DNA from 3 places in the Bradyrhizobium sp. SZCCHNS3052 genome. Region 2 is predicted to be linked to each of the others. Evidence: predicted binding sites of a transcription regulator. Region 2 holds the regulator's gene; each other region holds the start of a gene.
What was found. Region 2 encodes PhoB, which activates phosphate uptake and scavenging genes when phosphate is short. Its sites were predicted from a motif close to TGTCATNNANCTGTCAT; they were not measured.
Positions count from the first base shown of each region.

Region 1 (10,294 bases), on a different contig from region 2:
GGAGCCCGAAGGGCGAAGCGTGGTGCCCGGCGAAGCCCCTTGGCGAAGCCGGGCTTTGAGAGGCCCGTCATCTTCTCCAAGCTGGTGTTTCCTCGAGTCACGCCTGCCTACGGTTTACGACTTGATTTCGTACGCAGGCAGCCGGGATGACAAACTCCCTTCCCGATTGCAGAATGCCGGCCCGCAGTCCTTCGCGGCGAGTGCCTTCGCATGTGGTACGTCTACATCATCCGCAGCCTCGCCTTCCCCGAGCAGGAATATGTCGGCGCGACAGCGGACATCAGACAGCGCCTGAAGGATCACAACGCTGGCCGCTCAGTTCACACGCCCAAGTTTATGCCTTGGATGCTGGTCTGGTATTGCGCCTTTCCGGACAAGCATCGCGCGTTGGCGTTCGAGACCTACCTGAAATCGCATTCTGGGCGGGCATTCTCAAGGAAGCGCCTGCTCGGTCCAGGCTGACCACTCCTCACCCCTCCACAACCGCATCGAGCCGCTCCCGCAGGCGCACCAGCTTGCCGTGCAGGTCGGCCAGCTCGGCGATCGAGCAGCCCGTCGCATCCAGGATCGCGGGCGGCACGATCGACCTTGCCTTGTCGCGCAGGCCCGCGCCCTGGGCGGTGAGGGTGACGATCACCTGACGCTCGTCCTCGGCCGACCGGGTCCGCTTGATCAGGTGCGTAGCCTCCATCCGCTTCAGCAGCGGCGTCAGCGTGCCAGAGTCGAGGAACAGCCGCGCGCCGATGTCCTTCACCGTCAAGCCGTCCTGCTCCCACAGCACCAGCATGACCAGATATTGCGGATAGGTCAGGCCAAGGCGGTCGAGCAGGGGCTTGTAGACGCGGTTGAAGGCGTGCGCGGTCGAATAGACTGCGAAGCAGAGCTGGTTGCCGAGCTGGAGCGGCAGGTCTGCCGCGGACTTCTTTCGCATCGAGGTCACCACAGGTCGATCCTATCGGCATCTTGAGCCCGCACGCCTCGGATCGACAACGGGCCCGGCGCACCGATCACGAATTTTCTACCGGACAATTATATTGTACACAATCTAATTGTGTGCAATATGGCCGCGCTGAATTCGTCCATCCAACCAGGAGACACCCATGTCCGTGAACGTGCTCTACAAGACCAGCGCCAAGGCCACCGGCGGCCGCGACGGCGAAGCCGCTACCCTCGACGGCTCGCTCAAGGTCAAGCTTTCCACCCCGAAGGAGCTCGGCGGTGGCGGCGGTGCCGGCAACAATCCGGAGCAGTTGTTTGCGGCCGGCTACGCAGCCTGCTTCATCGGCGCGATGAAGTTCATCGGCTCGCAGGGCGGCCCCAAGGTTCCCGCCGACACGTCGGTGACCTCGACGGTCGGCATCGGCCCGCGCTCCGAAGGCGGCTTCGGCATCACCGTCGAGCTCGCAGTGTCGCTGCCCGGACTCGCCAAGGCCGACGCCGAAGCGCTGGTCGCCAAGGCGCACGAGGTGTGCCCCTATTCCAACGCCACGCGCGGCAATGTCGACGTCAAGCTGAGCGTCGTCTGAGCTTCAATTCCGTCATGCGGCAGGACGGCCTCCGTTGTCCTGCCGCATGGCAGCCCCCGTTTGCGCCGCCGCCGCAGCAATGCTTAATGATCGCGAGCTGAAACCAACCTCGCGACATCCGATGACACCCCAATTTGCTCCCGGCGCCATGGCCGGCCTGCGCGTGATCGATCTGACGCGCGTGCTCGGCGGCCCCTATTGCACGCAGATCCTGGCCGATCACGGCGCCGACGTGATCAAGGTCGAGCCGCCGGCCGGCGACGAGGTGCGCGACTGGGGTCCGCCCTTCCACGATGAGGACGCCGCCTATTTCGTCGGGATCAACCGCAACAAGCGCTCGATCGGCCTCGATCTCGCCTCAGAGGGCGGCCGCGCCGTGCTGATGCGGATGCTCGAGACGGCCGACGTGCTGATCGAGAACTTCAAGCCTGGCACCTTGGAGAAATGGGGCATCGGCAGCGACACGCTGCGCGAGACATTCCCCAAGCTGGTGCACTGCCGCATCTGCGGCTTCGGCGCGGATGGCCCGCGCGGCGGCAATCCCGGCTACGACGCGATCATCCAGGCGATGACCGGCATGATCGCGGCGACCGGTTCGCCGCAGAGCGGACCGATGCGGATCGGCGTGCCGCTGGTCGACATCACCACCGGACTCTATGCCGCGATCGGCATCCTGATGGCGCTGTCGGAGCGGCAGCGCTCGGGCATCGGTCAGTTCCTCGAGGTCACGCTGTATGAGACCGGTCTCGCGATCATGCATCCGCATACCGCAAACTACTTCATGCATGGCAAGCCGCCGTCGCTGACCGGCAACGAGCACCCGAACCTCGTTCCGTATGCGATCTTCGCGACCAAGACCGACGATATCTTCATCGGCGTCGGCAATGACGGCACCTTCCGCAAGCTCGCCAAGGAGATCGGCCGCCCCGAACTCGGCACCGATCCGCGCTTCGCCCGCAACAAGGATCGCGTCGCCAATCGCGAGGCGCTGCGCGCCGAGCTTGCCGCCGTGTTCAGCCAGTTCGAGGCGGAGCCGCTGTGCGACCGGCTGCTCGCGGCCGGTCTGCCGGCAGGACCCGTGCAGAAGATCGACCAGGCGCTGACCAATCCGCACACGATCTACCGCGGCGATGTCATCGAGAAGGACTGGTACAAGGGCGTCGCGTCGCCGATCCGGCTCGAACGCACCAAGCCGAGCCTGCGCTCCACCCCGCCGAAGTTCAGTCAGCACGCGCAGGAGGTGCTGACCGAGTTCGGTTACACGCCGAGCGAGATCGAGGCGCTGCTGTCCCAGGGCACGGTGTGCGCCGAGCGCAAGCGCTGAGGCGCCATCAGCCTGTCGTTTCTCACCGTCAGCGCCGGCCGGGGCATCGCCCCGGCGCGGCGCCGTCTCCCGCAAGTCGCTGCGTTCCGCCGCGATGAACGCGCTTTCCGCTGACGATCCAACCGGTTATACATTCACGAAACTGTCATCTCGCGCTGCTACGGCCGCGACGCCGATGACGTTTCACGGGAGGTATTCTTTAATGTCACTTCGCCAATTCTGGACGGCCGCGACTGCGGCAGTCACGCTGGTCCTGAGCGCCGCAGCACCTGCGCATGCCGTGACCGAAATCCAGTGGTGGCATGCGATGACCGGCGCCAACAACGACGTCATCGTCAAGCTCGCCAACGATTTCAACGCCTCGCAGTCCGACTACAAGGTCGTCCCGACCTACAAGGGCAACTACGCCGACACGATGAATGCCGGCATCGCCGCCTTCCGCGCCGGCAATGCGCCCCACATCATGCAGGTGTTCGAGGTCGGCACCGCCACCATGATGGCCGCCACCGGCGCCGTGAAGCCGGTCTACAAGCTGATGCAGGACGCCGGCGAGACGTTCGACCCGAAGAGCTATCTGCCTGCGATCACGGGCTACTACTCGACCTCCAAGGGTGAGATGCTGTCGTTCCCCTTCAACTCGTCCTCCACGGTGATGTGGGTCAATCTCGACGAGCTGAAGAAGGTCAACGCCGAGATCCCGAAGACCTGGCCCGAGCTGTTCGAGACCGCCAAGAAGCTGAAGGCGGCCGGCCATCCGACCTGCGGCTTCTCGGGCTCGTGGGTCACCTGGGTCAATCTCGAGCAGCTCTCCGCCTGGCACAACGTGCCGCTGGCCAGCAAGGCGAACGGTCTCGACGGCTTCGACACCGTGCTGGAGTTCAACGGTCCGCTGCAGGTCAAGCATCTCGAAAACCTGGTCGAGCTGCAGAAGGACAAGACCTACGACTATGCCGGCCGCACCAACACCGGCGAGGGCCGCTTCACCTCGGGCGAATGCCCGATCTACCTGACCTCGTCGGCGTTCTTCGGCAACGTCAAGGCCCAGGCCAAGTTCGCCTTCACCGCCGCGCCGATGCCGTATTATCCGGACGCCAAGGGCGCGCCGCAGAACTCGATCATCGGCGGCGCCTCGCTCTGGGTGATGGGCGGCAAGAGCGCGGACGAATACAAGGGCGTGGCGAAGTTCCTGACCTTCCTCTCGGACACCGATCGTCAGGTCTACATCCACAAGGCCTCGGGCTATCTGCCGATCACCAAGGCGGCCTACGCCAAGGCCAAGGCCGAGGGCTTCTACAAGGATCAGCCCTATCTGGAGACGCCGCTGCTCGAACTGACCAACAAGGAACCGACGGAGAATTCCCGCGGCCTGCGTCTGGGCAACATGGTGCAACTGCGTGACGTCTGGTCGGAGGAAATCGAGCAGGCTCTGGCCGGCAAGAAGACCGCCAAGCAGGCGCTGGACGCCGCCGTCGAGCGCGGCAACCAGATGCTGCGCCAGTTCGAAAAGACGGCCGTGAAGTGAGGCCATGAGCCGGCAGGCCGCCCCGCGGCCTGCCGGTTCGCCGACCGACCATGCAGAAGAACGCCATCTTTCAGTCAAAACTGCTGCCGTTCGTGCTGGTCGCTCCCCAGCTCGCGATCGTGCTGATCTTCTTCTATTGGCCCGCGATCCAGGCCGTCATCCAGTCGTTCCTGCTGCAGGACGCGTTCGGCCTGTCCACGAGCTTCGTCTGGTTCGAGAACTACGCCGACCTGCTCAGCCAGCCGGACTATTTCCAGGCCATTCTCCGCACCTTCGGCTTCTCCTTCGCCATCGCGCTCTCGTCGCTGTCGGTCGCACTGCTGCTCGCGGTCATGGCGGATAAGCCGCTGCGCGGCGTCACGCTGTACCGCACGCTGCTGATCTGGCCCTATGCCGTGGCGCCGCCGGTGGTGGGCGTGCTCTGGATCTTCATGCTCCACCCGTCGCTCGGCGTGATCTCGCGCTATCTGCGCGCTGTTGGCATCGACTGGAATCCGCTGCTCGACGGCGACCAGGCGGCGCTGCAGATCATCCTCGCGGCCGCCTGGAAGCAGATCTCCTACAACTTCCTGTTCTTCCTCGCCGGGCTGCAGAGCATCCCCCGGAGCGTGCTCGAGGCCGCCGCGATCGACGGCGCGCGGCCGATGCGGCGGTTCTGGACCGTGACCTTCCCGCTGCTGTCGCCGACCATCTTCTTCCTGCTGGTCATCAACATCGTCTACGCCTTCTTCGAGACCTTCGGCATCATCGACACGATGACCCGCGGCGGTCCTGGCAAGTCCACCGAGACGCTGGTCTACAAGGTCTACACAGACGGCCTGCTCGGCGGCAATCTCGGCTCGTCGGCCGCACAATCCGTCGTTCTGATGGTCATCGTCATCGTGCTGACGGCGATCCAGTTCCGCTTCGTCGAGCGCAAGGTGACCTACTGATGGTCGAGCAAGAAGGCATTCGACGCTACGTCGCGCATGTCATCCTGTGGATCGGAATCGCGATCGTTGCGTTCCCGGTCTATCTCGCATTCGTCGCCTCGACGCAGGACAATGCGGTCATCGCCAACGGGCAGATGTCGCTGCTGCCTGGCGGGCACTTCCTGTCGACCTACTATCAGACGATCTTCGTCGGCACGAGCGGCTCGACCCGCGAGCCGGTTGCGACCATGCTTTTGAACTCGCTGGTCATGGCGCTGCTGATCGCCGTCGGCAAGATCGCGATCTCGATCATCTCGGCCTATGCGATCGTCTACTTCCGCTTCCCGTTCCGCATGGCGATCTTCTGGCTCATCTTCATCACCCTCATGCTGCCGGTCGAGGTACGCATCTATCCGACCTACAAGATCGTCGCCGACCTCCACATGCTCGACAGTTATGCCGGGCTCGCGCTGCCGCTGATCGCATCCGCCACCGCCACGCTGCTGTTCCGCCAGTTCTTCATGACCGTGCCGGACGAGCTGCTGGAGGCGTCCCGCATCGACGGCGCCGGGCCGTTCCGCTTCTTCTGGGACACCCTGCTGCCACTGTCGCGCACCAACATGGCGGCGCTGTTCGTGATCCTGTTCATCCTCGGCTGGAATCAATATCTCTGGCCGCTGCTGATCACGACGCGCGACGACATGCAGACGATCCAGATCGGCATCCGCAAGATGATCACGACGACCGACGCGCTGACGGAGTGGCCGGTCGTCATGGCGACCGCCGTGCTCGCGATGCTGCCGCCGGTGTTCGTCGTCGTCGTCATGCAGCGCCTGTTCGTCAAGGGGCTGGTGGAGACGGAAAAGTGAGAGGGGCGAATAGCGAATGGCGAGTGGCGAATAGGGAGATCCGAACATGAGGATGCATTCGCCCTTCCCTATTCGCCACTCCCTATTCGCCATTCGCCACTCGTCACTTCCTCCTTATCGGTAACCGCCATGGCCAACGTCACCCTCCGCAACGTCCGCAAGGTCTACCAGGGCGGCTTCGAAGCCATCAAAGGCGTCGATATCGACGTCGGCGACGGTCAGTTCTGCGTGCTGGTCGGGCCGTCGGGCTGCGGCAAATCCACCCTGCTGCGGATGGTCGCGGGGCTCGAGACGATTACCTCGGGCGAGATCGACATCGGCGGCCGCATCGTCAATGCCATCGAGCCGGCGGATCGCGACATCGCGATGGTGTTCCAGAACTACGCGCTCTATCCGCACATGACCGTCTACAACAACATGGCCTACGGCCTGCGCAATCGCGGCATGGCGGAAAAGGAGATCAGGACGCGGGTTGAGGACGCCGCACGCATCCTCGAGCTCGGCACCATGCTCGAGCGGAAGCCGCGCCAGCTCTCCGGCGGCCAGCGCCAGCGCGTGGCGATGGGCCGCGCCATCGTGCGCCAGCCCAAGGTGTTCCTGTTCGACGAGCCGCTCTCGAACCTCGACGCCAAGCTGCGCATCGCGATGCGGGTCGAGATCCGCAAGCTGCAGCGCCGGCTCAACACCACCGCGATCTACGTCACCCACGACCAGCTCGAGGCGATGACGCTCGCCGACATCCTGGTGGTGATGAACGGCGGGAAGGTCGAGCAGATCGGCAATCCGCTCGAGATCTATCAGCGTCCAGCCACCACCTTCGTCGCATCCTTCATCGGCGCGCCGCCGATGAACCTGATGCCGACCGATGGCGTGCGCGCCCAGTTGCTCGGCGCCGACGCGGTTCCCCAAGAAGCGGGCCAGCTCGGCATCCGGCCTGAGGATTTCCAGCTTGGCGACATCGTTCCAGCGGGCGGGATCGGGCTCGACCTTCGCGTCGAGGCGATCGAGCATGTCGGCGCCGAGACCTATGTCTACGGCGCACGCCAGGACGCGGGCAGCGATGACCGGCTCTCCGCAACCGCCAACGACATCATCGTGCGGCTGCCGGGTACCGCCGCGCCGGAGATCGGCGCACGGATTCGCGCCGTGGCGCCGCGGGCCAAGCTGCATCTGTTCTCGGCCGACGGCCGTCAGCGGCTGTCCGTTTAAACCCTTCCACAGACAGGCTGTTCCGGCGCATTCGGGGTGCTTGAACGCGCCCCGGATCGTGCCCATATTGCTGCTCAAGGGGTGCCGTCAGGGCCCTGATACATCAAAGTCGCTTCGAGAGGACTTTGTAAACCATGTCTCGTGTTCCTTCGCTCTCCAGTCCGTTCCTGCTGGGTTTCGACGAGATCGAGCGCGTGCTCGACCGCGTCGTCAAAGGTGCCGACGGCTATCCGCCCTACAATATCGAGCGGTTCGAACGCACCAATGGCCAGCCCGAGCGTCTGCGGATCACGCTGGCGGTGGCGGGTTTCACCCGCGACCAACTCGATGTCACCATTGAGGAAAACCAGCTCGTCATCCGCGGCCGGCAACAGGACGACAAGACCAGGCAATACATTCATCGCGGCATCGCCGCGCGCCACTTCCAGCGCACCTTCGTGCTGGCGGAGGGAATGCATGTGCTTGGTGCGGACCTGAAGAACGGGCTGTTGTCGGTCGATCTGGCCAGGCCAGAGCCTGAGCGGATCGTTAAGACAATAGCGATCAATGAACACGAATAATGGTTGATGGAACGAGTAGCGGACTCGACCGCTTGAGTCTCAGAAGGAGTCGAGACCATGACTGAAGGTAATGTTGCGTCGGAATCCCCCGTCTCCCTGGAGTCGCTGGCGACCTTGGGCGAGGGCCACATCGCTTACGTGAAGCAGATCCGCTCCGAGGACGTACCGGGACTGTTTCCGCAGGCGCCGCACATCGCACCGGGACTGAAGCTGTTCGCCTTGCATGCCGCCGACGGCACGCCGATCATGCTCACCGACAGCCGCGAAGCGGCGATTGCGAATGCGTGGAGTCACGAACTCCAGGCCGTGAGCGTCCACTGACGCAAAGGCCGAGCCGCAGCGCTGACAACGGCCGCTTCTCGTGAGACTCAACGCTCATTGGGACGCGATGCTCATGAGGAGCATGCAGCTCACGGACTGACACGAGGGCGGTCCCCGGAAACGGGGACGGCCCTTTTTTCTGCTCGTAACGATGGCCGCGCATGACCTTGATGACGACACCCATGAGCCCGGCCGGACTGCGTGCAGATCCTGCGCTTGCGGACGCACTGCTCGCGCTCAACAATGCGCATGCCTCCGAGCTGTCGTGGCTCACGCCCGAAACGCTCCTGCAACTGCTCGATCGGGCATGGCTGGCCTGGCGAATTGGCAGGGCCGATGCGCTGATGATCGCGCTCGACCACGCCGCCGTCTACGATAATCCCAATCACCGCTGGTTTCGCGCGCGCTACGATCGGTTCGTCTATGTCGACCGCATCGTGGTGGCGCCGGCCGCCCGCGGCCGGGGCCTGGCGCGGCAGCTCTATGAGGAGCTGATTCGGGAGGCGACCGCGGCGGGCCACGACCGCATCGTCTGCGAGGTCAATCTGGATCCGCCCAATCCGCAGTCGGACGCGTTTCATGCTGCGCTCGGCTTCGCGCCGCTGGCGACGGCCGGCATCCATGGCGGCGCCAAGACGGTGCGCTACATGGCGAGATCATTGCGATAGCCGGCCAAGGACGAAGCGGCTGCTGAAGTGCGTTTGAGAAATTTGTTTCCGTCGATGTCCGGAACGGTCAATTTGACAACCAGATACAATCCGACCCGGTTTAAGGCGAAGGTGTCTAATCCTTAAGTTGTCCCTGTTGCGGCACGCGCTAGTCCGATGTGTGACGAGCATGTGTAGGGATGGCAGATGCATGGATCACGGCTTGATGCAGGCGTCTTTCGAGAGCTTGCGCTCGGGACCCTACCCAACCGGCACGTCTTTCTTGACAGTCCTCCGCCTGGGCCCAGCCCTTACTACGTCATCTGCAACAGCGTGCCGAAAGCGGGGACGTACCTGCTGGTCGAACTCGTCAGAGCGCTGGGCGGTCATGTCGATGTCGGCTATCACACCTACACGTCATCGATCAGCAAGCTGAATCCCGACGGTTCGCTCGACTACGGACGCGCGCTTCCGGCCCCGCTCTGGGCGTCGGCCCTGCGCTCCGGCTACTCCTGCGCCTCGCACACCGAGTATTGTCCGTATCTCGAGCAATACCTCCTGGGCAGACCGGAACACAAGATGCTGTTCATCGTCCGCGACCCCCGCGACATCGTCGTGAGCTGGGTCGACTTCGTCTACCACTCGGCGGCCTATCCGAAGATGCGGAAGTGGAACGCCTATCTGCGGTCGGCCGGATCGGCCGCTCACCCCGATGACGCCTCCCGAATCACATCGACCCTCCTCTCTTTGCCCCGATCGGGCATCAAGAAGTTCATGAGCTGGCTGGACTCGCCAGCCTGCCTGACCGTGAAGTTCGAAGAGCTCTATTCAGAGCTCGCGATCGACGATGTGGCGCGGTCGTCGTTTCCTGTCCTTAACCGCATCTGCGACTACCTGGGACTTCCGCGCAAGACGGCCGCGGAGCTCGATGTGCTCGGCCGCGGCCTGACGTCGTCGGGACGCGGCCGGAAGGTCGGCATCTACAAGGAGCGAATGATGCCGCATCATTTCGACCTGCTCCGCAGCGAGGCATTCCAGGAGCTCGTCGTCGAGTTCGGCTACGAGCCGACGCCGTTGCACACGCCCGCGCGGACGAACGGATTCGGGGCCGCGCGGAGGCTCGCCAGCAGGCTTTGTCGGTCCTTGCAGGGCGGCGCGATACGACGTCAGGCCGCGGAAGCGGGCGGCAGCGCCAACACCGAATAGATCGCCTGGGCGTCGCGCGAGGCACGGAGCTTCTTGGCGACATCCTGGTCGCGGAGCAGCCGGGCGATCCGCGCCAGGGCCTTCAGATGGTCGGCGCCGGCGCCTTCCGGCGCCAGCAGCAGGAACACCAGATCGACCGGCTGGCCGTCCATGGCCTCAAAATCGATCGGCCGCTCCAGCCGGGCGAACAGGCCGAACA
Region 1 covers NZ_JAUETB010000004.1:197,457-207,750, reverse strand. Annotated here, with positions in the region: gene QX073_RS15925 (GIY-YIG nuclease family protein) at 211-462, shown strand; gene QX073_RS15920 (MarR family transcriptional regulator) at 470-931, opposite strand; gene QX073_RS15915 (organic hydroperoxide resistance protein) at 1,101-1,526, shown strand; gene QX073_RS15910 (CaiB/BaiF CoA-transferase family protein) at 1,648-2,850, shown strand; gene ugpB (sn-glycerol-3-phosphate ABC transporter substrate-binding protein UgpB) at 3,053-4,372, shown strand; gene ugpA (sn-glycerol-3-phosphate ABC transporter permease UgpA) at 4,423-5,304, shown strand; gene ugpE (sn-glycerol-3-phosphate ABC transporter permease UgpE) at 5,304-6,152, shown strand; gene QX073_RS15890 (sn-glycerol-3-phosphate import ATP-binding protein UgpC) at 6,282-7,361, shown strand; gene QX073_RS15885 (Hsp20 family protein) at 7,496-7,921, shown strand; gene QX073_RS15880 (DUF1150 family protein) at 7,979-8,242, shown strand; gene QX073_RS15875 (GNAT family N-acetyltransferase) at 8,404-8,910, shown strand; gene QX073_RS15870 (hypothetical protein) at 9,223-10,095, shown strand; gene ptsN (PTS IIA-like nitrogen regulatory protein PtsN) at 10,056-10,294, opposite strand, start outside.
Region 1: the regulator PhoB is predicted to act here: its motif matches at 2,983-2,999, upstream of ugpB (sn-glycerol-3-phosphate ABC transporter substrate-binding protein UgpB).

Region 2 (10,294 bases):
CACGGGCCTCAGCCGAGGTCCGGCCTTCCTCGCGCCCTCTCGTTGTTCAGAGGGACACGACGAATGCATCACTCGGGTCTCACCAGCCGCGAGACGGCGAGATCGTGTCTCGTTGGCCGACGGCGCCAACCCAATCCTCATGGCGTCGTCCCGGACAAGCGCGCACCGCGTGCGCCGATCCGGGACCGATAACCCCAGGGAGGCGTGCGAGGCACGATGGTCGACCGACCCCGCCCAGCCACATCCGCCGGTGGCTATGGGTCCCTGCGCAAGGCCGGGACGACACCGAAAGGTGCGGCGGGCGACGCGGGCAAAGGAGGCCCATCTTGATTGAGCGATGCTCGCGAAAGGCCAGGGGCGATGCCTCCCCCGAACGACCGCCCTCGATCCGTAAAAACTCGGATCAAAATCTAAATATCAAGAATTATCAACGGCTTGTGACTGTCATCCGACTGTCATCGAACCTTTATAAAAGCCACACCGAGGCCCCCTAAAGCGGCCGGGGAAGCGCAATCGGGCGCAGATGGCGCTTCGCTTCCCAAGCATGGAGACCAGCTATGAATTTCGTCAAAGCTATCGTCGCTGCCGGCTTGGTCGCCGCATCGACGTCGGCGTTCGCTGCCGACATCACCGGTGCGGGCGCGACGTTCCCGTTCCCCATCTATTCCAAGTGGGCTGACGCCTACAAGAAGGAAACCGGCAACGGTCTGAACTACCAGTCGATCGGTTCCGGCGGCGGCATCAAGCAGATCCAGGCTAAGACCGTGACCTTCGGCGCCACCGACGCGCCGCTCAAGGCCGAGCAGCTCGAGAAGGACGGCCTGGTGCAGTGGCCGATGGTGATGGGCGGCATCGTGCCCGTCGTCAACCTCGAGGGCGTGAAGCCGGGCGAGATGGTGCTGGACGGCGAGACGCTCGCCAACATCTATCTTGGCAAGATCACCAAGTGGGATGACGCCGCGATCAAGAAGCTGAACCCCAACGTCAAGCTGCCGTCCGACGCGATTGCCGTGGTGCGCCGCTCCGACGGTTCGGGCACGACCTTCAACTTCACCTACTACCTCTCCGAGGTCAGCGCCGACTGGAAGAGCAAGATCGGCTTCAACACCGCCGTCGAGTGGCCGGTCGGTGTCGGCGCCAAGGGCAATGAGGGTGTGTCCGGCAACATCGGCCAGACCAAGAACTCGATCGGCTATGTCGAGTACGCCTATGCCAAGCAGAACAAGCTCACCTACACCGGCATGATCAACAAGGCCGGCAAGACCGTGCAGCCGACCGTCGAGGCCTTCCAGGCCGCGGCCGCGAATGCCGACTGGGCCAAGGCCCCCGGCTACTACGTGATCCTCGCCAACCAGCCCGGCGACAAGTCCTGGCCGATGACGGCGGCGACCTTCATCCTGATGCACAAGGAGCCGGCCGACAAGGCGGCGTCCGGCGAAGCCATCAAGTTCTTCAAGTGGTCGTTCGAGAAGGGCGCCAAGATGGCTGAGGAGCTCGACTACATCCCGATGCCCGACAGCGTCGTGAAGCTGATCGAGAAGACCTGGTCGGCCGACATCAAGAGCTGATCCGGACGTATCGAAAATCCCCCTCTCCCGGCCTCCGGGGGAGGGGCGCTACCGGGGTTGAGGCGTGTCCAAGGAACAGGGGGCAGAATTGGCAGAGATGGCGGTTCAGACCGAAGTCAGCGATATCGCGGCTGCTGCCGGACCCTATGACCGGGCACGCGCGCTCAACGCCTTCAAGCTCGGCGACGTGACCTTCTATTGGATCACGCGGCTGTCCGCGATCTCCGTCCTGTTGATCCTGGGCGGCATCATCCTGTCGCTCATCGTCGGCGCATGGCCGGCCATGAGAGAATATGGCTTCGAATTCCTGTGGACGCGGCGCTGGGCGCCGTCGGCCGATCCGCCGGTGCTCGGGGCGCTCGGCCCGATCTACGGTACCTTGGTCACGTCCTTCATCGCGATGCTGATCGCCATTCCGGTCGGTCTGGGCATTGCGATCTTCCTCACCGAGCTGTGCCCGCAATGGCTGCGCCGTCCGATCGGACTTGCCATCGAGCTGCTCGCCGGCATTCCTTCGATCATCTACGGCATGTGGGGCTTCTTCGTGCTGGGGCCGTTCCTGGCCTATACGTTCCAGCCGTTCATGATCAATCTCTGCGCCGGCATCCCCGTGCTGCAGGACATCTTCGCGGGTCCGCCGTCCTATCTCAGCCTGTTCAACGCCTCGCTGATCCTGGCGATCATGGTGCTGCCGTTCATCACCTCGATCTCGGTCGACGTGTTCAAGACGGTCCCGCCGGTGCTGAAGGAAGCCGCCTACGGGGTCGGCTGCACCACCTGGGAGGTCGTGCGCAGCGTCGTCATTCCCTACACCCGTGTCGGCGTGATCGGCGGCGTCATGCTGGCGCTGGGGCGTGCGCTCGGCGAAACGATGGCGGTGACCTTCATCATCGGCAACTCGTTCCGTATCTCATCCTCGATCTTCGCACCGGGCACCACGATCTCGGCCGCCATCGCCTCCGAATTCCAGGAGAGCGACGGGCTGCACCAGTCGAGCCTGATCCTGCTCGGCCTGCTGCTGTTCGTGCTCACGTTCTTCGTGCTGGCGAGCGCGCGGCTGATGCTCATGCGGCTCGAAGCCAAGGCGGGAAAATAAGCCATGTCCAGCGCTGACACGCTTACACTCGATGCGCCGGTCAATCCGATCTATGCGCGCCGGCGCCGCAGAGACATCGTGATCCGCGGCCTCTGCGTTGCCGCCGCGATGTTCGGCGTCACCTGGCTGGCGCTGATCCTGTTCACGCTGTTCTATAACGGACTCGCCGGCCTCAGCCTGCAGGTTTTTGCCGCCGACACGCCACCGCCCGGCTCCAGCGAAGGCGGCCTGCGCAACGCCATCGTCGGCTCCTTGATCATGACGATCATCGGCGTCGGCATCGGCGCGCCGCTCGGCCTGTTTGCCGGCACCTATCTCGCCGAATACGGCCGCAACGACCGCCTGACCTCGGTGATCCGCTTCATCAACGACATCCTGCTGTCGGCGCCCTCGATCATCATCGGCCTGTTCATCTATGGTGCGGTCGTGGTGCCGATGGGCGGCTTCTCGGCACTCGCGGGTTCCCTTGCATTGGCGGTCATCGTGATCCCGGTGGTGCTGCGCACCACCGAGGACATGCTGCTGCTCGTGCCCAACCCGCTGCGCGAGGCGGCGTCTGCGCTCGGCCTGCCGCGCTCGCTGGTGATCCGCCGCATCGCCTATCGGGCGGCGCGCTCGGGCCTCATCACCGGCGTGCTGCTGGCGACCGCCCGCGTCGCCGGCGAGACCGCGCCTCTGCTGTTCACCGCGCTGTCGAACCAGTTCTGGAGCCTCAACCTTTCCAAGACGATGGCGAACCTGCCCGTCACCATCAACAATTTCGTCCAGAGCCCTTATGCCTACTGGAAACAACTGGCCTGGAGCGGAGCCCTTCTCATCACTCTGGCCGTGCTCGCCCTGAACATCGGTGCACGCATTCTCGGCGCCGAGAGGAACACCAAATGACCGAACTGTCCGTCTCCGTCAGTCAGCCCAATCACGCTCTTCACGGCAAGGCGCTTCCGGATGCGCCGGCCAAGGTGACCGCGCGCAACCTCAACTTCTACTACGGCGACCATCATGCGCTGAAGAACATCAACCTGTCGCTGGGCACCAACCGCGTCACCGCGTTCATCGGCCCGTCCGGCTGCGGCAAGTCCACGCTGCTGCGCATCTTCAACCGGATGTACGATCTCTATCCGGGGCAGCGGGCGACCGGGCAGCTGATGCTCGACAACACCAACATCCTCGATCCCAAGCTCGATCTGAACCTGCTGCGTGCCCGGGTCGGCATGGTGTTCCAGAAGCCGACGCCGTTCCCGATGACGATCTACGAGAACATCGCCTTCGGCATCCGCCTCTATGAGAAGATCTCCAAGTCGGAGATGGACGACCGGGTCGAGAAGGCGCTGCGCGGCGGCGCGTTGTGGAACGAGGTCAAGGACAAGCTCAACGCCTCGGGCCTGTCGCTGTCCGGCGGCCAGCAGCAGCGGCTGTGCATCGCGCGTACCGTGGCGGTCCGGCCGGAGGTGATCCTGTTCGACGAGCCGTGCTCGGCGCTCGATCCGATCTCGACCGCCAAGGTCGAGGAGCTGATCCAGGAACTCGCCGAAAACTATACGATCGCCATCGTGACGCATAACATGCAGCAGGCGGCGCGCGTCTCCGACAAGACCGCCTTCATGTATCTCGGCGAGCTGATCGAGTTCGACGACACCAGCAAGATCTTCACCTCGCCGAGCGATCGGCGGACCCAGGATTACATCACCGGCCGGTTCGGCTGACGCCGACGACATTGTCTTCAGGAGATCATCATGGCCAGTGAACATACCGCCAAGGCGTTCGACAGCGATCTGCAGGACCTCACCCGTCTGGTATCGGAGATGGGCGGCCTCGCCGAGCGGCTGATCGTCGATTCCGTCGATGCGCTGGTGCGACGCGACATCGCGCTCGGCCAGAAGGTGGTCGCCACCGACGCCGAGGTCGACAAGCTGCAACGCATCATCGAGGAGCGCGCCGTTCTTACCATCGCCCGGCGACAGCCGATGGCGGTCGACCTGCGTGAGATCGTCGGCGCGATGCGCGTGGCGACCGATCTGGAGCGTATCGGCGATCTCGCCAAGAACATCGGCAAGCGCGTCGCGGCGCTGGAGAGCGACTTCCATCCGCTGAAGCTGATCCGCGGGCTCGAGCACATGACCGATCTCGTGCAGTCGCAGGTCAAGACGGTGCTGGACGCCTATGCCGCGCACGATTTGCCGGCGGCGATGACGGTGTGGAAGGGCGATGAGGAAGTCGATGCCATCTGCACCTCGCTGTTTCGCGAGCTCCTGACCTACATGATGGAGGATCCGCGCAACATCTCGTTCTGCATCCACCTGATGTTCTGCGCCAAGAACATCGAGCGCATCGGCGATCACGCGACCAACATCGCCGAGACGGTGTTCTATATGATCGAAGGCCAGCAGATCATGGACAAGCGCCCGAAGGGCGACATGACGAGCTTCGCATCGACGATCCCCGGCAACTGAGAGAGACGGTTCAGACATGGGCGCCCGAATTCTGGTGGTGGAGGACGAGGAGGCGCTGACGACGCTGCTGCGCTACAACCTCGAGGCCGAAGGCTACGAGGTCGAGACCGTGGCGCGCGGCGACGAGGCCGACACGCGCCTGAAGGAGCGTGTTCCCGATCTCGTCGTGCTCGACTGGATGCTGCCGGGCCTGTCCGGCATCGAGCTGTGCCGCCGCCTGCGGGCGCGGACCGAGACCCGGCAGTTGCCGATCATCATGCTCACCGCACGCGGCGAGGAGAGCGAGCGCGTGCGCGGCCTCGCGACCGGCGCCGACGACTACATCGTCAAGCCGTTCTCGGTGCCGGAGCTTCTGGCGCGGGTGAAAGGCCTGCTGCGGCGGGCGAGTCCGGAGCGGCTGGCGACCGTGCTGTCCTATGGCGACATCGAGCTCGACCGCGAGAAGCGCCGCGTGGCGCGCTCTGGTAGGCCGATCGATCTCGGCCCGACCGAATACCGCCTGCTCGAGTTCTTCCTGGAGCATCCCGGCCGCGTGTTCAGCCGCGAGCAGCTGCTCGACAGTGTCTGGGGCCGCGACATCTACATCGACGAGCGCACCGTCGACGTCCATATCGGCCGCCTGCGCAAGCTGCTCAATCCCGGCCGCGAGCAGGACCCGATCCGCACCGTGCGCGGCGCCGGTTATGCGCTCGATGATCGCTTCGCCAAGAGCGAGCAGGTGTAAGGGGCGATCGGGCGTGAGGACGCAGCAGGTGTGAGACGCGAGGCGGCCCGATTGAGGAGATCGCGGTCCGCTTTCCGCCACGCCGCCGCCGTCTTGATCGTGTCTGCTTCGTGGCCCGTCACGATGTTTCGGTCCCAGCGGACGCCCTTGATCAAGACCATCATCATATCTCTTGCCGTGCTGCTCGGCGGCGCGGCGGGCGCCACGGCCGCCGAGCTCGAAGACGCGGTCGCGGCGGCAGGCAACGGGCAGCATGCGGCGGCGATGCGACGGCTGCTGCCGCTGGCCGCCAAGGGCGATGCGCGGGCGCAGTTCGACGTCGGCTTCATGCACGCCTTCGGCTGGGGCCAACCGCGCAACCCCGCCGAGGCGCTGGCGTGGTACCGCAAGGCCGCCGATCAGGGGCTCGCTGTCGCGCAACACTATCTCGGCATCGCCTACGTCAACGGCGAAGGTGTTGCGAGCAATTACGGCGAAGCCGGCCGCTGGTTCAGCCGCGCCGCGGCGCAGGGCTTCGCCCAGTCGCAATACATGCTCGGCCTGATGCTGCTCGACGGCCGCGGTGTGAAACAGGACGTCGTGCAGGGCTATGCCTGGCTGGTGATGGCGGGCCGTAGCGGCGTGCGATCGGCCGGCCGCGACGTGCAGCGGGTCAAGTTGACCGAGCCGCAGCGCGTCCAGGCCCAGAGTGCCATTGCGGCCTGGCGGCCGAAGCCGGAATCGGCGGAGGCCGGCATCGCCGCTCCGCGTCCGGAGCAACTGCTCGGGCTCGACCGCCACATCGGCGAGGTCGTCGATCCCACCTCGTGGCCGGCGTCGTCGATCGGCGTCGTCACCGTCGCGCAATACTCGACCGGCGGCTGGTGCACCGGCACGCTGGTCGCGCCGCGCGTCGTGCTCACCGCGGCGCATTGCGTGTTCAACGGCGTGGCGCAGGTCAGCCCCGGCAACGTCCGCTTCCTGGCCGGCATGAACAGGGGCACGCCGGCGGCATCGTCGGTCGCCGACAAGCTGATCGTGGCGCCTGATTTCGTCCCGACCCGGCACGACAGGTGGTCGCTCGACCGCTCGCCCGCCGATTGGGCACTGATCGTGCTGAAGGACGCGCTGCCGTCGAAGCCGGTTGAGGTCAGGGCGCTGACGCGCGAGGAATTGCAGGCTGCGACCACGGCCGGAACCATCTCCGAGATCGGCTATGGCCAGGAGCGGCGCTATTCGCCGACCGGCCAGCGCAATTGCAGCGCCGGCATGACCAAGGACGGGATGCTGCTGACGGTGCATTGCCTCGCCAATTTCGGCTATTCGGGCTCCCCCATCATGGCCGACGTCGGCGGACAGCCGGCCGTGGTCGGCATCTTCTCGGCGTTCCACGAGGAGACCCGGCTGATGTTCGCCGCCCCCGCGAGCCAGTTCGAGGCGGTCGTGCGGCGCGAGATCACGGCACAGAGTGCCTCGATGCGGTGAGCGAAGGAGGGGCGAGAGAAGAAGATGTCCCGCCGCTGGTCATGATCTGTGCGTGACTGGATAGCGGGTTGCCAAGCGAGAGGGCAATCCGGGAAGGGCCGCCCACGTTTTCCTGCAGTTTTTGCCTGCAGCGGGGGGCTTTACCGAACTGGCCTGGCTCTTGCTATAGTCCGAGTATGACGATTGTTCAAATTGATCATCCTCGTGCCCCTCGGCTGCTGTGGTGGCGATCGCAGCCCGGCCGCAACGTTGCGCTCGTCGGCGGGCTGGTCGCCGCCAACGCGCTCGCCTGGGCCTGGGCGTTCGCGCTCTACGCCGACCGGCCCGCCATCGTCGGCACCGCGATGCTGGCCTGGCTGCTCGGACTGCGCCATGCGGTCGATGCGGATCACATCGCGGCGATCGACAACGTCGTGCGGAAGCTGGTGCAGGACGGTAGCGCCCCGCGCGCCGCCGGCCTGTATTTTGCGCTCGGCCATTCCAGCGTCGTCGTCATCGCCACCATCGTCGTGAGCCTCATCGCCGGCGCCGACCTCCTGGATGAAGAGAGCGCGATCAGGGCGATCGGCGGCGTCATCGGCACGTCGGTGTCGGCCGGCTTCCTGCTGCTGATCGCGTTGGCGAACCTCATTCTGTTCGTGAACCTCTGGCGCCGCGCCGCACAGCCGCAGTCCGAGATGGAAACCGCCGGAAGCTCCGGACGGGGCATCCTCATCCGCCTGCTGCGCCCGGTGCTCCGCCTGGTGGGACGCGCCTGGCACATGTATCCGCTCGGTTTCCTGTTCGGTCTCGGCTTCGACACTGCGAGCGAGATCGGGCTTCTCAGCCTGTCGGCAACCGAGGCAGCGCGCGGCGCGAGCCTCGCCCATGTCCTGGTGTTTCCGGCGCTGTTCGCGGCTGCGATGGCCACCGTCGACACCGCCGACAGCATGCTGATGGCGGGCGCCTATCGCTGGGCGCTGACCGATCCCGCACGCAAGCTGCGCTATAACCTCGTGATCACCGGCGCATCCGTTGCCATCGCGCTGGTGATCGGCGGCTTCGAGGCGATCACGCTGTTGGCGCCGCGGCTTGGCCTGACCGGGGGATGGACGGGGGTCGCCACCGCGCTGGGCGACGATGTCGCCAATCTCGGGATCGTCGCGATTGGCCTGTTCGGACTGATCTGGGCGGTCGCCATGCTGCTCGGTCGCAGCCAGCGCGGTTCCGAGGCTATCCCCGGGGAAGCGCTTGCCAGTGTTCATGCGGGGGCGCTAAACCCGCCGGTGATACGAAGCGGAACGCTTAAGACGGGCTAGGAGCGGGGCCTTATGATGGTCGGCTCTGAGGGAACGATCAGGATGCTATGGCTGCAGGGTGCGAGCTGCGGCGGCTGCACGATGTCGATCCTGGAAAGCGGCGCGTCCGGCTGGTTCGACGAGCTGCGCCAATCCGGCATCGATCTGGTATGGCATCCCTCCGTCAGCGAGCAGACAGGGGACGAGGTCGTGGAGCTGTTGGAGGCGATCCGCGACGGCCGCGAGCGGCTCGATCTGCTGGTGCTCGAAGGCTCGGTGGCGCGCGGACCTGGTCTGACCGGCCGCTTCAACATGCTCGCCGGCACCAACCGCTCGATCTATCACTGGCTGCTCGATCTGGCGCCGCTGGCCGACTACGTCGTTGCCGTCGGCAGTTGCGCCGCTTATGGCGGCATTCCTGCTGCCGGCATCAACCCGACCGATGCGGTCGGATTGCAGTTCGAGGGCAGCGACGTCGGCGGCGCGCTCGGCGCGGGCTTTCGCTCGAAACGCGGGCTGCCGGTGATCAACGTCGCAGGCTGTGCGCCGCATCCGGGTTGGATGATGGAAAGCCTGCTGGCGCTCACCTCGGGCGATCTGACGGCAGACGGCCTCGACGCGGTCGGCCGTCCGACCTTCATCGCCAATCACCTGGCTCATCACGGCTGCTCGCGCAACGAGTTTTACGAGTTCAAGGCGAGCGCGGAGACGATGTCGGAGCGCGGCTGCCTGATGGAGCATCTCGGCTGCCGCGCAACGCAAGCGGTCGGCGATTGCAATCAGCGCTCGTGGAACGGCGGCGGCTCCTGCACCAAGGGCGGCTACGCCTGCATCGCCTGCACCTCGCCGGGCTTCGAGAGCGCGCAGAACTATCTGCAGACGGCCAAGCTCGCCGGCATTCCCGTGGGGCTTCCGACCGACATGCCCAAGGCCTGGTTCGTCGCGCTCGCAGCGCTGTCGAAATCGGCCACGCCGCGTCGCGTCCGAGTTAATGCGACGGCGGATCACGTCGTGGTGCCGCCGGGCCGTGCCGGCGACAAGCGCCGTCCATGACGCGGATCACGGTCGGACCGTTCAATCGTGTCGAAGGCGATCTCGAGGTCAGGCTCGATATCGAGAGCGGCCGCGTCACCAGGGCGGAGGTGACGGCGCCGCTCTATCGCGGCTTCGAGCAGATCCTGGAGGGGCGGCCGCCGCTGGACGCCCTGGTGATCGCACCGCGAATCTGCGGCATCTGCTCGGTGTCGCAATCGATCGCCGCCGCCGCGGCGTTGCGCCAGGCCATGGGTATTGCGGCAGCGCCAAACGGCGTCCTCGCGGCCAACATCGCGCACGCGGCCGAGAACGCAGCCGACCATCTGACGCATTTCTACATCTTCTTCATGCCGGACTTCGCCCGCGACGTCTACGCCTCGCATGCCTGGCATTCGGCTACGGCCGAGCGCTTCGCGGCCACGAAGGGCAGCGCGGCCCGCGATGCGTTGCCTGCCCGCGCGCGGCTGCTCGAGATCATGGGCCTGATCGCCGGCAAATGGCCGCACAGTCTCGCCTTCCAGCCAGGCGGGACGACGCGCGCGATCGAGCTCGGCGAGCGCGTGCGGCTCAACGCGATCGCGGCGTCGTTTCGCGGCTTCCTTGAACGCGTCGTGTTTGCCGACAAGCTGGAGAACGTGCTCGCCTTGTCGACATCGGACGAGCTCGACCGTTGGCGGGAG
Region 2 covers NZ_JAUETB010000005.1:238,040-248,333, reverse strand. Annotated here, with positions in the region: gene pstS (phosphate ABC transporter substrate-binding protein PstS) at 558-1,568, shown strand; gene pstC (phosphate ABC transporter permease subunit PstC) at 1,666-2,664, shown strand; gene pstA (phosphate ABC transporter permease PstA) at 2,668-3,549, shown strand; gene pstB (phosphate ABC transporter ATP-binding protein PstB) at 3,546-4,367, shown strand; gene phoU (phosphate signaling complex protein PhoU) at 4,398-5,114, shown strand; gene phoB (phosphate regulon transcriptional regulator PhoB) at 5,131-5,838, shown strand; gene QX073_RS19055 (trypsin-like serine protease) at 5,986-7,302, shown strand; gene QX073_RS19050 (HoxN/HupN/NixA family nickel/cobalt transporter) at 7,479-8,600, shown strand; gene QX073_RS19045 (HupU protein) at 8,616-9,632, shown strand; gene QX073_RS19040 (nickel-dependent hydrogenase large subunit) at 9,629-10,294, shown strand, end outside.

Region 3 (10,294 bases), on a different contig from region 2:
TGCGGTTCGAGATCAACGTGCGCGAGGCGTCCGTGATGGGCTTCGTCGGTGCCGGCGGCATCGGCCAGGAGCTCGTGGTCGCGATCCGCAAGTTCTACTATTCCGACGTCAGTGCCATTCTTGTCATGATCGTGGTCACCGTGTTCCTGATCGACATCGGTACCGGCTGGCTGCGCGGCCGCCTGTTCGGCTCGGAGGCCCGCACATGAGTATCTCCGGCTCACCCGACCCGAAGCAGCTCGCCGAGCGCTATCCGCAGATCTTCAATCGGCCGTTGTCCGCACGCCTTGCAACGCCGCTCGTGCTGGCGTTGGCCGTGGCGATCTTCGTCTTCGGTCTGGTCGATCTCGACTTCTCGCCGTCGCGGATGCTGTCCGGCCTCGGCCAGCTCGGCTGGATCGCGCGGATGATGCTGCCGCCGGATCCCGGCTCATCGCTTCCGATTTATCTCAAGGCGCTCGGCGAGACGCTCTCGATCGCGGTGCTCGGCACCACCTTGGCGGCCGTGTTCGCTCTTCCGGTCAGCCTGCTTGCAGCCAGGAATATCATCCCGTCGGCGATCTTCCGTTTTCCGGTGCGTCGCCTGTTCGACACCATTCGTGGCGTCGACACACTGATCTGGGCGCTGGTCTGGATCAATGTCGTCGGCCTCGGGCCGTTCGCCGGAGTGCTGGCGATTGCGGTCTCGGATTTCGGAGCGCTCGGCAAGCTGTTCTCGGAGGCGATGGAGAGCGCCGACCGGCGGCAGGTCGAGGGCGTTCGCGCTGCCGGCGGCAGCCCGCTGCATGAGATCCGCTTCGGCCTTCTGCCGCAGGTTCTTCCCGTGATTGCCGGCCAGGTGCTCTACTTCATCGAATCCAACACGCGCTCGGCGACGATCATCGGCATCGTCGGCGCGGGAGGCATCGGGCTGCAGCTGGCGGAGCAGATCCGCGTGCTGGAATGGCAGAAGGTGTCGTTCCTGATCCTGATGATCCTCGTGGCGGTGGCTGTGATCGACTGGATCTCAGGCAAGCTGCGCTTTGCGATCATCGGCCGCCGCGCCATTGCTTGAACAGCGCGGCATCCGAAGGTTGCGATCGTTCGCCTACGAACGATCAGGATGCAGTGCCGGCTGTGTGTGCTGCACCGACTGTCGCAAATCCTTCACGTGCCGCCTTTAGGGGAAGCTCCGGAACTGGCTGCCATGCCAGGACATACGGAGTCCGTCTTCATGAAGCTTACTCGCCTCGTTCTCGCGCTGCTCGCGCTATGTGTTGCCGCATCATGGCAGCCGGCCAAAGCCGCGGACGTCATCTGCTACAACTGCCCGCCGGAATGGGCCGACTGGGCCTCGATGCTCAAGGCGATCAAGACCGATCTCGGCTACGACATTCCACACGACAACAAGAACTCCGGCCAGGCGCTGGCGCAGATCCTCGCCGAGAAGAGCAATCCGGTCGGCGACATCGGCTATTTCGGCGTCACCTTCGGCATGAAGGCGAAGACGCAGGACGCGCTGGAGGCCTACAAGCCCGCAAACTGGGATCAGGTCCCCGCCGGCCTGAAGGATGCGGACGGCTACTGGACCACGATCCACTCCGGCACGCTCGGTCTGTTCGTGAACAAGGACGCGCTCGGCGGCAAGCCCGTTCCGGCCTGCTGGAAGGACCTGCTCAAACCCGACTACAAGGGCATGGTGGGCTACCTCGATCCGAGCTCTGCGGCCGTCGGCTATGTCGGCGCCGTTGCCGTCAACCTCGCGCTCGGCGGTTCGCAGGCCAATTTCGAGCCAGCCCTTACGTTCTTCAAGGATCTGCGCAAGAACGATCCGATCGTGCCGAAGCAGACGTCCTATGCGCGTGTCGTCTCGGGCGAGATCCCGATCCTGTTCGACTACGACTTCAACGCCTACCGCGCGAAATATACCGAGAAGGGCAATTTCGAGTTCGTGATTCCCTGCGAAGGCTCGGTGGTCTTTCCCTATGTCGTCGGCCTTGTGAAGAACGCGCCCGACAAGGACAAGGCGAAGAAGGTGATCGACTATCTGCTCTCCGACAAGGGGCAGGCGATCTGGACCAATGCCTATCTGCGTCCGGCGCGCCCGATCGAGCTGCCGGACTCGGTGAAGAACAAGTTCCTGCCGGACAGCGACTACGCCCGCGCCAAGAGCGTGAACTGGGGCGATATGGAAGCTGCGCAAAAGGGCTTCGTCGATCGCTATCTGTCCGAAGTCCGCTGAAGGAGCACCGCGCCTCCGCCGGAGACGATCCGGCGGAGGTGCACTTGATCACATGTCGCACAAATCCTTCGTCCGGCTCTGCCTGCTGCCCCTGGCGGCCGTCACCGCGGCATTCTTCCTGTTGCCGATGGCGAGGCTGCTCGCGACCGGCGCCGAGGGACCGCACGGTCTGACCGAATATCTCGCGATCATTCTCGAACCGCGCTACCGCACGACTCTCCTCAACACGCTGGCGCTGGCGGCGGCCACCACGATCGCGACCCTGATCATCGCGACGATCGCCGGCCTGTTTCTGCAGCGTCACCGGTTTCCGGGCCGCGCGATCCTGGTTGCGATCCTGACGTTTCCGCTCGCTTTTCCGGGCGTCGTGGTCGGCTTCATGATCATCCTTCTGGCTGGCCGTCAGGGGCTGATCGGCGAGGTCTCGTCCCGGCTCACCGGCGACAAGCTCGTATTCGCCTATTCGATCTACGGGCTGTTCCTCGGCTATCTCTATTTCTCGATTCCGCGGGTGATCCTCACGATCATGGCTGCCGCGCAGAAGCTGGACCCGGGGCTGGAGGAGGCCGCGCGCTCGCTCGGCGCAAGCCCCTGGGCCGTGCTGCGCGACGTGATTCTGCCGGCACTGACCCCGGCGCTGATCGCATCCGGCGCAATCGCGTTCGCGACCGCGATGGGCGCGTTCGGAACGGCATTCACCTTGGCCACGAACATCGACGTGTTGCCGATGCTGATCTACACGGAGTTCACGCTGGCCGGAAACCTGGCCACCTCGGCGGCGCTCTCGGTCGGCCTTGGCCTGATGACCTGGCTGATGCTTGCATTGGCGCGCTCCTTCGCCGGCAGCTCGGTGGCAGCGGCAGGGTAGGCACGTGCGCGACAGAGCCATCTTCATCCTTCAACTGCTGTTCACACTGCTGGTCGCCGCCTTCCTGGCCGTGCCGGCCGGCCTTTCGATCGCCGCGGGCGTGACCGTCAACTACTTCCGCGGCATTCAGTCCGGCGTGACGCTGCAGTGGGTGGCCCAGGTCTGGGAGCTCTACGCGGGCACGATCATGGCATCGATCCTGATCGCGCTGGGCACGCTGGCGGTCACGCTCGTGGTCGGTGTTCCCGCTGCCTATGCGCTGCACGTTCGCGGCGGACGGCTGGCGCGGCTGGTCGAGGAAATCATCACCTTGCCGCTCGCGATTCCCGGGCTCGCCATCGCGCTCGCGCTGTTGCTCACCTATGGCGGGGCGGGAAGCTTCCGCCGCTCATGGCTGTTCATCCTCGCCGGCCATGTGATCTTTACGATGCCATTCATGGTGCGGTCCGTCATGGCGGTGTTCTCGACGATCGACGTGAAGTCGCTCGACGAAGGTGCCGCATCGGTCGGAGCCGCGCCATGGCACCGCTTCATCGACGTCATCGTTCCCAACGCCGCGCCCGGCATCCTGGCGGGCAGCCTCATGGTGGTGACACTATCTCTCGGAGAGTTCAACCTGACCTGGATGTTGCATACGCCGCTGACCAAGACACTGCCGGTCGGCCTCGCCGACAGCTACGCATCGATGCGGCTCGAGGTCGCATCCGCCTACACGCTGATCTTCTTCGTGATGATCATTCCGCTGCTCGTGGCGATGCAGTGGATCGGCGAGAGAGGAAGGTTGCGGTGAGCACGATGACCCGGCATGGAGCCGCCCTGAAGGTGGAGAATTGCGGCAAGACCTTTGCCGACGGGACCTGCGCGCTCGCGCGCGCCACGCTCGACATCGCGCAGAGCGAGACGCTGGTGCTGTTGGGGCCGTCCGGCTGCGGCAAGACCACGCTGCTGCGGATCGTGGCCGGGCTCGAAACACCCGATGCAGGCGGGCGCGTGCTGTTCGGCGGCAAGGATCTGACGAGGCAGCCGATCGAGAAGCGCAATGTCGGCATGGTGTTTCAATCCTACGCGCTGTTCCCCAACATGACCGTCGCGGACAATATCGGCTACGGGCTCAAGATCCGCGGCGTGCCCAAGCCGGAGCGCGCCGCGCGGGTCGCAGAGCTGGTCACGCTGACCAACCTCGCCGGCCTCGAAGATCGGCGAATCGATCAGCTCTCGGGCGGCCAGCGCCAGCGCGTCGCGCTGGCGCGCGCGGTCGCGATACGGCCGAGCGTGCTGCTGCTCGACGAGCCGCTCACCGCGCTCGATGCGGCCTTGCGAGAGCGCCTGCGCGGCGAGCTCAACGGCTTGTTGCGCACGCTCGGCATCACGGCGATCTACGTCACGCATGACCAGGCCGAAGCCATGGAGCTCGGCGACCGCATCGTCGTGATGCGCAAGGGCGCCATCGCCCAGATCGGGACGCCGCGCGAGATCTATTTCTCGCCCGCCGATCGATTCGTCGCGGAGTTCGTCGGCGCGGCCAACATCATCGAGGCGCCGATCGACGGAGCCCAGCTCGTTCTGCCGGGAGGTCGGCAGCCGATCGCCGATCCCGGTCCACGTAACCTGGCGGTGGCGATGGTTCGGCCGGAAACGATCGGGATCGTCGATGCCGCGGCATCGAGTCTGACTGGCGTCGTCGACAGCGTCCGCTTTGTCGGCGACCGGCAGCGGATCATCGTCCGCGACGCCGCCTCAATTGCACTGACCGTGGACGCGCCGAATTCGATCAGGGTCGCTGCGGGAGAGCGGATCGGCCTGCGGATTGCACCGGACTCCATTCGGCTGTTGCCGGAGAAAGGCTGATCTGCTGATGACCAAGAGCCCCGTCGTCATCGCCCAGATATCCGACCTGCACATCAAGGCGCCCGGCCGGCTCGCCTACCGCCGCGTCGATACGGCGCGCGCGTTGACCCGTTGCATCACGGAGCTCAACCGGTTCGAGCCGAAGCTCGATCTGGTGATGATCTCGGGCGATCTCGTCGATACGCCGTCGTCGGCCGAGTACGATCATCTCAAGGATCTTCTCGTCGAGCTTGGAACTCCATTCGTCGCCGTGCCCGGCAATCACGATTCACGCGAGCTGATGCGCGCGGCGTTTCCGGACGCTCTGCATGGTCAACCCACCGGTCCGCTGAACCGGTGCGTGGAGTTGGCCGATCTCGATCTGCTTCTGCTCGATTCCAGCGTGCCCGGCCATCCGCATGGCGAGCTCGATGAAGCGAGTCTGCAATGGCTCGACGCCGCGCTGTCCGGATCCAGCGAAAGGCCGGCCCTGCTGTTTCTGCACCACCCGCCGTTCGCCACTGGCATCTGGCACATGGACCGGCAGAACCTGCGCAACGCCGACGATCTCGCGGCCGTCCTCACGCGCCATCCGCGGGTGCAACTGATCGGGTGCGGTCACGTTCATCGCGCGACGCTGACCCGGTTTGCGGGCATCCCCTGCACGATCTGCCCGGCACCGAACCATGCCGTCGCGCTCGACCTGGCCGAGCTTCGTCCGCCATCCTTCCGGATCGAGCCACCGGCCTTTCACCTTCATGCCTGGTTTCCAGGACCGGGATTTGGAACGGTCGTCACGCATCAGGTGCCGATCGGGGATTTCGACGGGCCGCATCCGTTCTTCAATCAGGACGGCACGCTCATCGACTGAGGGCGCAAGAACGAAGCGAGGCGGCGGGGTCTGGTCTAGCTCTCGACCTCGAACGTCACGCGCTCCGCCGCGAAGCGCGAGCGCTTGCTGACCAGCGGCGTCCCATCGGCATCGATGTCGGTGCTGTCGACCACCAGCACCGGACGGCCCAGCGCGAGGTCGAGCCGTGCGGCGTCGCTCGCGTCGGCGATGGCCGCCGTGATCCTGGTCGCGCCGCGGCGATAGTCGCGAATGCCGTAATGCGCAAGCAGCGCCGTCATCGAGCGGAGCGATGCGAAGATGTGGCCGGCCTCGGGAAATCGCTCGGACGACAGCCAGGACGTGCTGACGCAGATGGGGGTCTTGTCGGCAAGACGCAGTGCCTCGATTCGGACCAGCGGCGCCCCCGTCTTCAGTCGGAGCGCGTGCGCGAGTTCGCGCGTCGCCGACTCTTCGGACGCTGCGATCAACTGTCCGCGCGGCTCGCGCCCGCCGGCGCCCACGATCTCGGAGAACCTGGTTCGCGATCTCAGGGGATATGACAGACGAGGCGCTTCGACATAAGTGCCGCTGCCGCGCTCGGCGCGCACGAGGCCGCGCTCGGCCAAGGTCGCGAGCGCGCGACGCACCGTATGACGGTTGACGCGGTAGGTTTCGGCGATATCGGTCTCGCCGGGGAGGCGGGTGCCGGCCGCGAAGCGGCCGTCGGCGATGTCGCGCTCGATGCCGTCGGCCACCCGGCGCCACAGTGCCACGCCCGAGTCGGCGCCCTGCATGCTCATCTGCGGTTCTCCGCTGCGCGACCTGAAAATCACGCCCATGTCATCAAACAGTCATGGCGCTTCGTTACGAAGTTGTCTATTAACATAGACAACTTCGCGATAGCAAGTTCGGGGTGAAGATGGAAGGCGAGACCGCGATGCAGGACCGGCGCAGGACGGCGATGCGGGTATTGGCGCATGCCTCGCATGCGGACATCCGCGCCAGGCTCGACGGACTGGCGCTGCCTGAGTATCGCGACCTGCGTCCGGCGGAGAATGGTCTCGTGATGCTGCGGGGCCGGATCGGCGGTGATGGCGCGCCGTTCAATGTCGGCGAAGCGACGGTGTCGCGCGCCGCGGTACGGCTGGAGAGCGGCGAGGTCGGGTTCGGCTATGTGCTCGGACGAGACGCCGGCAAGGCGCGTCTGATGGCGCTGTGTGACGCGATGATCCAGTCGTCGAGCCATGCGCGATCGATCGAGACTCAGGTGGTCGCGCCGCTGCAGGAGCTGATGCGCGCATCGCGGGAGCATCGAGCGGAGGAGGCTGCGGCCACGCGTGTCGATTTCTATACGATGGTGCGAGGAGAAGGCTGATGGCTGCTGCCGCTTCCGATCTGCAGCCTGGTTTCGCCGACAATGTCCTGTCCGCGCAATCGACCTTCCGTACCGTCATGGAGGCCATGGCGCGTCCGGGCAATGTGCGGCAGGTCGAGGGCGATGTCGGCCGCCCCTCGTCCATGATGATCGGTGCCGCCGCGATCGCGTTGACCTTGTTCGATCACGATACGCCGATCTGGCTCGATGCGCTGCTCGCCGGTACGGCCGAGGTCGGCGCCTGGCTCAAGTTTCACACCGGGGCGCCGATCGTCGCCGATGCCGCGCTCGCCTGCTTTGCGGTGGCGGCGGACCCCGAAGCGCTGCCCGATCTGGATTCATTCGCGCTCGGCAGTGCTGAATACCCTGATCGCTCGACGACGCTGATCCTGCAGGTGCCGAGCTTGTCCGAGGGGCCGGCGTTCAAGCTGCGCGGTCCAGGCATCGACGGGGCGACATCGTTCCGTGCAACGGTCGCGCCCGCCGATCTGTTCGAGCGGCTGTCGATCAATGAGAAGCTGTTTCCGCGTGGTGTCGATGTGGTGCTGGTCGATGGCTCGTCCATCGTCGCCATCCTGCGAACGACCCGACTCGTTTCCGCAGGAGAGTGAGGCATGTATGTTGCCGTCAAGGGTGGCGAGCGCGCCATCGAGAACGCGCACCGGCTGCTGGCGCATGAACGCCGGGGTGATCGCGATGTGCCCGAACTTTCGCTGGCGCAGATCTCCGAGCAGTTGGGGCTTGCCGTCGATCGCGTGATGGCCGAGGGCTCGCTGTACGACCGCGAGCTCGCGTCGCTCGCAATCAAGCAGGCACGCGGTGATCTGATCGAGGCGATCTTCCTGGTGCGTGCCTTCCGCGCGACCCTGCCGCGCTTCGGTGCAACCGAGCCGGTCGACACCGGTGCGATGCGGGTGCAGCGGCGCGTCTCGTCGACCTTCAAGGACATTCCGGGCGGCCAGGTGCTCGGGCCGACCTTCGACTATACGCATCGGCTGCTCGATCCGCAGTTGGCGGCCGCCGCCGAGCCGGAGCCGCCGGCCCGTGCCGAGGCGCCGAATGCGCCGACGCCACGTGTCACCGACATTCTCGGCCAGGACGGGCTGATCGAGCCGTCGCCGCAAGCCGATGTTGGCGCGCCGGTCGGCGATCTCACCCGCGATCCCCTAGGCTTTCCCGCCGATCGTGATCTGCGGTTGCAGAATCTCGCACGCGGTGACGAGGGCTTTCTGCTCGCGCTCGGCTACTCCACCCAGCGCGGCTACGGCCGCAACCATCCCTTCGCCGGCGAAATCCGCTTCGGCGAAGTCGAGGTCGAGTTCGTGGCCGAGGAGGTCGGGTTCGCGGTGCCGCTCGGATCGGTCGAGCTGACCGAATGCCAGATGGTGAACCAGTTCAAGGGGTCGGCAACCGAGCCGCCGTGCTTCACGCGCGGCTATGGCCTCGCCTTCGGCCAGAGCGAGCGCAAGACCATGTCAATGGCCCTCGTCGACCGCGCCTTGCGGGCGCGCGAGCTCGGCGAGGACATGGTCGCGCCGGCGCAGGATGAGGAGTTCGTGATGTCGCACTCCGACAACGTGCAGGCGACCGGGTTCGTCGAGCATCTGAAGCTGCCGCATTATGTCGACTTCCAGTCCGAGCTCGGCCTGCTGCGCAAGCTGCGCCAGGAGTTCGCCGAGGCCAATGCCGCTCCCGAATTGAAGGAGGCTGCGGAATGAACGCGCCGACCTACAATTTCGCCTATCTCGACGAGCAGACCAAGCGGATGATCCGTCGCGCGATCCTGAAGGCGATCGCGATTCCCGGCTATCAGGTGCCGTTCGCGAGCCGCGAGATGCCGATGCCCTATGGCTGGGGCACCGGCGGCGTACAGGTCACCGCCGCCATTCTCGGTCCCGACGACGTGCTCAAGGTCATCGACCAGGGCTCGGACGATACGACCAATGCGATCTCGATCCGCAAGTTCTTCGCCAAGACCGCGGGCGTTGCGACCACGACGTCGACGGAAGAGGCGAGCGTGATCCAGACCCGGCATCGCATTCCCGAGGCGCCGCTTCACGAGGGGCAGGTGCTGGTCTATCAGGTGCCGATCCCGGAGCCGCTGCGCTTTCTCGAGCCGCGCGAGACCGAGACCCGCCGCATGCATGCGCTGGCCGAATATGGCCTGATGCACGTCAAGCTCTATGAGGACATCGCACGCTTCGGCCACATCGCGACGTCCTACGCCTATCCGGTCAAGGTCAATGCGCGCTACGTGATGGATCCGTCGCCGACGCCGAAGTTCGACAATCCCAAGATGGACAATTGCCCGGCGCTGCAATTGTTCGGTGCGGGACGCGAGAAGCGAATCTATGCCATTCCGCCCTATACGCCGGTCGTCTCGCTGGATTTCGAGGACCATCCGTTCACGCGCTACAAGTTCGATGCACCCTGCGCGCTGTGCGGCGCGGAGGATTCCTACCTGGACGAGATCGTGACCGACGACAAGGGCAGCCGCATGTTCGTCTGCTCCGACACCGATTACTGCGAGGGCCGCCAGGCGTCCGGACATCGTGGCGAGCAGAGCGCCGCCCCGCACAAGGAGAGCGCCCATGGCTGAGATGATCAGCGCATCCGATCAGCCGCTGCTCGTCGCGGAAGGGCTTGCGAAGAGCTACGGCCGGTTGGCAGCCTGCCGCGACGTCTCCTTCGTGCTCTATCCCGGCGAGGTGCTCGCCATCGTCGGCGAGTCCGGCTCGGGCAAATCGACACTCTTGCAGATGCTGTCGGCGCAACTGGCGCCGACGTTGGGCCGCGTGTCCTATCGGATGCGGGACGGGGTGCTGCGCGATCTTGCCGGCCTTGGCGAGGTGGAGCGCCGTTTTCTGTTCCGCACCGATTGGGGCTATGTCCATCAGGACCCGACGCAAGGCCTGCGCATGGCGGTCTCCGCCGGCGCCAATGTCGGCGAGCGGCTGATGGCGGTCGGCTGGAATCACTACGGTCAGATCAGGCAGACCGCCTCGTCCTGGCTCGCGCGCGTGGAGATCGACGTTGCCCGCATCGACGATGCGCCGCGGACCTATTCCGGCGGCATGCGGCAGCGGCTGCAGATCGCGCGCAATCTCGTGACCGAGCCCAGGCTCGTGTTCATGGATGAGCCGACCGGAGGACTCGACGTGTCCGTGCAGG
Region 3 covers NZ_JAUETB010000002.1:133,592-143,885, forward strand. Annotated here, with positions in the region: gene phnE (phosphonate ABC transporter, permease protein PhnE) at 1-209, shown strand, start outside; gene phnE (phosphonate ABC transporter, permease protein PhnE) at 206-1,054, shown strand; gene QX073_RS08835 (ABC transporter substrate-binding protein) at 1,214-2,221, shown strand; gene QX073_RS08840 (ABC transporter permease) at 2,274-3,089, shown strand; gene QX073_RS08845 (ABC transporter permease) at 3,094-3,879, shown strand; gene QX073_RS08850 (ABC transporter ATP-binding protein) at 3,885-4,937, shown strand; gene QX073_RS08855 (phosphodiesterase) at 4,945-5,787, shown strand; gene phnF (phosphonate metabolism transcriptional regulator PhnF) at 5,823-6,548, opposite strand; gene phnG (phosphonate C-P lyase system protein PhnG) at 6,668-7,123, shown strand; gene phnH (phosphonate C-P lyase system protein PhnH) at 7,123-7,734, shown strand; gene QX073_RS08875 (carbon-phosphorus lyase complex subunit PhnI) at 7,738-8,841, shown strand; gene QX073_RS08880 (alpha-D-ribose 1-methylphosphonate 5-phosphate C-P-lyase PhnJ) at 8,838-9,722, shown strand; gene phnK (phosphonate C-P lyase system protein PhnK) at 9,715-10,294, shown strand, end outside.
Region 3: the regulator PhoB is predicted to act here: its motif matches at 6,587-6,603, upstream of phnF (phosphonate metabolism transcriptional regulator PhnF).